Regions from separate parts of the Micromonospora sp. NPDC000442 genome, predicted to be linked through region 1. Evidence: riboswitches for the same ligand, from Rfam matches in the RefSeq annotation. Region 1 holds a riboswitch; the other holds the start of a gene.

Evidence for each region. Region 1 has a riboswitch for S-adenosylmethionine ahead of thrC (threonine synthase). Riboswitches for the same ligand answer to the same signal wherever they lie in the genome.
Region 2: it holds a riboswitch for S-adenosylmethionine, as region 1 does, so the genes downstream of both, ACFY2A_RS22820 (ABC transporter substrate-binding protein) here and thrC (threonine synthase) in region 1, are expected to answer to the same signal.

The regions. Positions count from the first base shown of each region.
Region 1 is NZ_JBIAYZ010000004.1:244,703-248,102, forward strand. It holds gene ACFY2A_RS08170 (ABC transporter permease) at 1-376, shown strand, start outside; gene ACFY2A_RS08175 (DUF4232 domain-containing protein) at 452-1,189, opposite strand; gene ACFY2A_RS08180 (DoxX family protein) at 1,392-1,838, shown strand; SAM riboswitch class I at 1,956-2,091, shown strand; gene thrC (threonine synthase) at 2,101-3,387, shown strand.
Region 2 is NZ_JBIAYZ010000015.1:143,426-146,825, forward strand. It holds gene ACFY2A_RS22805 (urease subunit alpha) at 1-592, opposite strand, end outside; gene ACFY2A_RS22810 (urease subunit beta) at 660-983, opposite strand; gene ACFY2A_RS22815 (urease subunit gamma) at 980-1,282, opposite strand; SAM riboswitch class IV at 1,670-1,782, shown strand; gene ACFY2A_RS22820 (ABC transporter substrate-binding protein) at 2,044-2,892, shown strand; gene ACFY2A_RS22825 (amino acid ABC transporter permease) at 2,930-3,400, shown strand, end outside.

The DNA.
Region 1 (3,400 bases):
CAGCACGGTCGCCGCCCAGTTGGAGCCGGGTGAGGGGCTGCTGCGGCTGCTCGCGGTGCTCGGTTACCTGGCGATCGTCCTGCTGGTGGTCGCGGGCCTGGCGTTTCTGCTCTCGGTGACCACCGACGCGGCGCTGGGCGCGGTAGGCGGTGCGGTGCTGCTGTGGATTCTCTCCAGCATCCTGGATCAGATCACCGCGCTCGGCGCGATCCGGTCGTTCCTGCCGACCCACTACAGCACCGCGTGGCTGGGACTGCTCTCCACGCCCGTGCAGACCGACGACATCGTCCGGGGCACGGTCTCGGCGATCTGCTACGCGACCGTGTTCTGGGGCCTGGCCTTCTGGCGCTTCACCCGCAAGGACATCACCAGCTGAACGCAGGTCACGAGCGCGGTTCGCGCCGTCCGCGGTGGGCTGTCCCGGCACGGGATCTTGTCGCGCCGGAACAGCTCAGAGCAGCGGCACCGGTGTGGTGGGCGGCGGGTTCGGCGTCGAGGGCGTCGGCTCCGGCGTGCTCGGCTCCCGCTTCTGCCAGGCGCTGACCCCGAGCCGGTCGGTGTTGCCCAGGTCGATCCGCCCCGCTATGACGACCCGTTGCGCAGGCCGGCCGCGCAGCGGGGCGACGTCGAGGTGCTCGGCGTTGGTCGCCACCACGGTCGGGTTGTCGACCAGGTTGCGCCAGAGCAGGGCGGTGCCGGCGGCCTCACCGGGGGCCAGCACCAGCGGCCGGGGTGGATCGTCGAAGCCGGACGTGATTCCTTCGGCACCCCGGATCACCCGGACCGGGATGACCTCGCCGTCCGCGTCCCGCAGTTGCGGCTCCGGATACCCGTGCAGCCGGTAGGGGCGGTCGCCGCAGTTGACCAGTTCCAGGCCCATCGCCCGCAGCCCCATGGCGGCGTTGACGTCGCCGGCGCTGATCCGGACGCCGGAGTCGGGGCAGCCGGACGTCGGGCCGTTGGCCCCGCCGAGATCGCCGTCCCGGGAGGGCGTACCGCCGAGACCGGCGTCACCGGGCGGCGTGCCGCCGGGCCCGCTGGAAGCCGGGACCGGGCCGGGCGGCGCACCTGCGATGTCGCCGGCCGGGGCGCAGCCGGCGAGCAGACCGAACGCTGCGGCGATCGAGACCGGCACGGTGACGAGCCGACGGCCGCCGGCGGTCGAGCTGCGGACCGTTGTGCGTGGCATCGGTGCATCGTCGCACCCGGTCGCGGCGGCCGATGCCCCCGGGCACCCGCGTCAGCAGCCGATAAGGTTTCCGTCACGGTGCTGCCCCCGGAAGTTTCGGCCGCTAGAATGACTGGGAGCGTTCCCACCAAGAGAGATTGCATCGACAACTATCTATAAAGTCCGCATTCTGGTACCACCACCCCACTCGTAGGAGGTACCAATGCGCACTGACCGGTTCGGCGGGCCGGCTCTGTCCCTGTTCCGCATTGTCATCGGCTTGTTGTTCCTCATTCACGGAATGTCGTCCGTCTTCGGCGTCTTCGGCGGCAACCGTGGCACCGGCGAGGCGGTGCCGCTCGGCCAGTGGCCGGGCTGGTACGCCGCGATGATCCAGTTGGTCTGCGGCGCTCTCGTGCTCCTGGGGCTGTTCACCCGGCCCGCGGCCCTGCTGGCGTCGGGCTCCATGGCGTACGCGTACTTCGTGGTCCACCAGCCCGACGCGTTGCTGCCGCTGCGCAACAACGGCGAGTTGTCGGTGCTCTTCTGCTGGTCGTTCTTCCTGGTCGCGGTCCTCGGCCCGGGCACCTGGGCAGTCGACAACCTGTGGCGGCGCGGGGCGGCGACGGTCGCCCTGGATCAGGCTGAACCGCGATCCGTCCCGGTCTGACGGCGGTCCTCAGCGGTGCCGGGGCACGCGACGGCGCCGCTGAGGATTCGCTCACAAGCTGGGATTGACCGGCGACGGCTGCGGCCGGATTGCCTAGACTCGGCGATACAACTGCATACCTCATCCAGAGGGGCTGAGGGATACGGCCCGACGACGCCCCGGCAACCACCTCGCGCGCTCACCGTTGAGCGTCCGGCGGGGCAGGTGCCAATTCCGTCCCCGCCGCAGGGTGCGATGCGGGGAAAGATGAGAGGACTTCGACATGACGTCGACGCTCGCCCCGTCCGGCATCGACACCGCCGCCAGCCCCGCCCGTGCCCTGGTCTGCCGTGCCTGCTCGGCCCGCTACCCGCTCGCCGCCCAGCACGCCTGTTTCGAGTGTTTCGGCCCGCTGGAGGTCGACTACGATCCGGCCGCGCTCGCCACTGTCACCCGCGAGCAGATCGAGGCCGGTCCGCGCAATCTCTGGCGGTACGCCGCCCTGCTGCCCGCCGGCCAGGACCCGGCCACCCGGGTCACCCTGGATCCGGGGTTCACCCCGCTGGTGGCCGCCGACCAGCTCGCCACCGAGTTGGGCATCACCGCTCCGCTCTGGGTCAAGGACGACAGCGCCAATCCCACCCACTCCTTCAAGGACCGGGTGGTGTCGGTGGCGCTGACCGCCGCCCGCGCGCTGGGCTTCTCCCGGTTCGCCTGCGCCTCCACCGGCAACCTGGCCAACTCGGTGGCGGCCCACGCCGCCCGGGTGGGTACGCCGTCCGTGGTCTTCATCCCCAGCGACCTGGAGCAGGGCAAGGTCGTCACGACCGCCGTCTACGGCGGCGACCTGGTCGCCATCGACGGGTCGTACGACGACGTGAACCGGCTCTGCGGCGAACTGGTCGAGACCGACGAGTTCGAGGACACCGCCTTCGTCAACGTCAACGTGCGGCCGTACTACGCGGAGGGGTCCAAGACGCTCGGGTACGAGGTGGCCGAGCAACTCGGTTGGCGGATCCCCGCCCAGGTGGTCATCCCGATGGCCTCGGGCGAGCTGCTCACCAAGATTGACAAGGCGTTCAGCGAGCTGGTCGAGATCGGCCTGGTCGAGGCCCCGGCCGGTGGCTGGAAGGTCTTCGGGGCGCAGTCGGCAGGCTGCAACCCGATCACCACCGCACTGCACGCGGAAACCGACGCCATCACCCCGGTCAAGCCGACCGGGATCGCCAAGTCGCTGAACATCGGCGACCCGGCGGCCGGGCTGTACGCACTGGAGGCGGTGCGCCGCACCGGTGGCTGGATGGACTACGCCGACGACGACGAGATCCGGGCGGGGGTACGCCTGCTGGCGCGTACCACCGGGGTCTTCGCGGAGACGGCCGGTGGGGTCACTGTGGCGGTGCTGCGCAAGCTGGTCGAGTCGGGCCGACTGGACCCGACCGCCGAGACGGTGGTGTTCAACACCGGCGAAGGGCTGAAGACACTCGACGCGGTCGCCGGTGAGGTCGGCCCCACCCACCGGATCAAGCCTTCGTTGCGGGCCGCCCGCGACGCGGGCCTGCTGAGCTGACGACGGCGAACGG
Region 2 (3,400 bases), on a different contig from region 1:
CGAGCAGCAGCACGTTGACCGGGAACGTGTCGAGGGCCTCGTGCATCCGGGCCAGGTGCCAGCCGTTCGGGGTGACGGTGGTGGCCCGGGTGCCCTCGGCGGGGCCGGTGCCGCCGCCGACCAGGGTCGTGACCCCACTGGCGAGGGCCTCGGTGACCAGTTGCGGGCAGATGAAGTGCACGTGGGTGTCGACCGCCCCGGCGGTGAGGATCCGGCCGTTACCGGCGATCACCTCGGTGGCCGGGCCGATGACCAGGTCCGGATGGACACCGTCCATGGTGTCCGGGTTGCCGGCGCGGCCCAGCGCGACGATCCGCCCGTCCCGCAGCCCGACGTCGGCCTTCACCACCCCCCAGTGGTCGAGGATGACCGCACCGGTGATGACGGTGTCCAGGGCACCCTCGGCGCGGGTGGCCCGCGACTGGCCCATCGACTCACGGATCACCTTGCCGCCGCCGAAGACCGCCTCGTCACCGCCGGCACAGTGGTCCTGCTCGATCTCGATCAGCAGGTTCGTGTCGGCCAGCCGGATCCGGTCGCCGGTGCTCGGTCCGTACAGGGCGACGTAGCGGTCCCGTTCGACGCTGCTCATGCCCACGCTCCCCGTCGTTGCCAGCCGCCCGGCCGCGCCACCGCGCCGGATCTGCCGATTCGCCCGCTCACTCCGGCCGTCCCTCGTCAAGCGCTCCGGCGCACTCGCCGCGCAGGCCCGGCACGATCCGTGCGCCGCCCAGCGGCACCAGGTCCACCCGGCGGCTCACCCCCGGCTCGAACCGCACCGAGGTGCCGGCCGGTACGGCGAGCCGCTGCCCCCAGGCGACGTCCCGGTCGAAGTCCAGCGCCGGGTTGGCCTCGGCGAAGTGGTAGTGCGACCCGACCTGCACCGGCCGGTCACCGGTGTTGACCACCGTCAGCACCGTCACCGGCCGGCCGACGTTGATCTCGACGGGCCCGGCCGCCGGCAGGATCTCCCCGGGGATCACGGGATCGGGTGGTGCACCGTCACCAACTTGGTGCCGTCCGGGAACGTCGCCTCCACCTGCACCTCCCCCAGCAACTCGGGGATGCCGTCCTGGACGTCGTCGCGGCTGAGCACGGTGCGTCCGGCGGCCATCAGGTCGACCACGGACTCACCGTCGCGCGCCCCTTCGAGCAGGAAGGCGGTGATCACCGCGACGGCTTCCGGATAGTTGAGGCGCAGGCCGCGCTCGCGGCGACGCCGGGCGACGTCGGCCGCCACATGGACGAGCAGGCGATCCTGCTCGTGAGGAGTGAGATACACGGGTACTCCCGGTGGATGTCCGCGCTCCCGACGCCGCCGGCCCGGCGCCTCGACGCGCCGCCACGGCTCGGGATTCGCCCGCCGGCTCGACCACCACACCTGGAAGGCCCGGAACTCCACCGTCCCGGCCCGCATGGCGGCGCACCGGCGGTGGCTTCTCGGATGCGGACCGCACCGCCCACCGCTGAGCAGACCGTAAGGGATCACGCCGTCCACGGGCAACACCCCCGACGGGTGCACGCACCGACCCTGCCTGCGTTGATCATGAGGTTAGCGGCAGTTGAAGAGATCAAACATGCCGCTAACCTCATGATCAACCTGGCTTGGGGTGAGGGTGGTCATAACGGGTGGACGGTGGGCGGGGGCTGGCTGCTAGTTTCGGCGGCAGGTCATGAGTGCCAGCGTCAAGCCCCGGCTCGCTGGCCGGCAACCCTCCTCCGCGCAGGGGTGCCCCGGGTGAGGACCAGGCATCGGAGCGTTCTCCGGTGCAAGCGTGGCCTGGGTTCCCAGGTCATCACGACCTTGAGGAGAACCATGTCGTACCGCGATCGTTCTGTGGCCCGCCCGGGCCTGACCCGGCGTCGCCACATCGACATGATGCGGGTCTGTAGCGCCGCGTGTAGCTGACCGCGTCGCCGCCGGTCACCAACCCCTGACCGGGTCCTTCCGCTCTGTCATCGATCCCATCCCAGCGGTCCGTCCTGCGGCGGACCGTCGGTGCGGCACGTCCGTGCCCGCCGTAGCTCAACCAGGAGACACCTGTGCGATTCCTTCCCGCCCTGACCCGGGCCGCCGCCGTCGGCGTCGCCGCGATCCTCGGCGCGACCACCCTGACCGCCTGCGGCTCGAACTCCGCCGGCGGTACGGCCGACAATCCCTACAACCTGCTCCAGCCGGGCGTGCTGCGGGCCGGCACACTCACCGACGCCCCGCCGAACGTCTACCTGAAGGACGGCACGTTCACCGGCTTCGACAACGACCTGCTGGTCGCCGCCGCCGACAAGCTCGGCCTGAAGGTGGAGTTCGTCGGCACCGACTTCTCGGGGCTGCTCGCCCAGGTCAACAACCGCAAGTTCGACGTCGGCAGCTCCTCGATCACCATCACCGAGGCGCGCAAGAAGACTGTGGACTTCGGCAACGGGTACGACTTCGGCTACTTCGGGCTCGACGTGCCCGCCGGGTCGCCGCTGACCAGCTTCGAGGAGTTGCCCGGCAAGCGGGTGGTGGTCGTGCAGGGCACCGTCCAGGACGACTACGCCACGAACAAGGGCCTCGACCCGGTCCGCGTGCCCGACTACAACGGCGCGATCAACCAGCTCAAGGCCGGTACCGCGGACGCGTGGATCGCCCCCGCCGAGATCGGCGAGAAGACCGCCGCGGACAGCGGCGGCAAGATCACGGTGGCGGCGAAGGAACTCAGCCCGGCCCCGACCGCGTACGCCTTCGCCAAGGGCAACGACGCGCTGCGCGAGGCGCTGAACAAGGCCCTCGACGAGGTGATCGCCGACGGCACCTGGACGCGCCTACAGGAGCAGTACTACCCGGGCCGGCCGATCCCGGCCGACTTCACCCCGGGCAGCGGTGACGTGTCGGCCCCGGCCGCCTCCTGACGGTAGGACCACCAGCGAGCAGGGCGGAGGTTGACCTGTGGATCCGTTGCGCACCCTGTGGGAGACGTTCTTCGACGGGGAGTCGATGCGCGAGGCGCTACCCGAGATGCTCACCGTCGGGTTGCCGAACACGCTGATCCTGGCGGTCACCGCCGCCCTGCTCGGCTCGGCGCTGGGCATCGTGCTGGCGGTGGCGGGCATCTCGCGTACCCGCTGGCTGCGGTGGCCGGCCCGGGTGTACACCGACGTGTTCCGGGGCCTGCCGGCAGCGGCGACCATCCTGCTGATCGGGGTCGGCCTTGCCCCGCTGGGCATGCAGGTGTGGGGACCGAATCCGTACCCGCTGGGCATCCTCGCGCTGTCGCTGATCGCCTCGGCGTACCTCGGAGAGATCTTCCGCTCCGGCATCCAGTCGGTGGAGGCCACCCAGTTGGAGGCGGCCCGCGCGCTGGGGTTCTCCTGGCGTGAGGCGATGCGACGGGTGATCATCCCGCAGGGCATCCGGCGG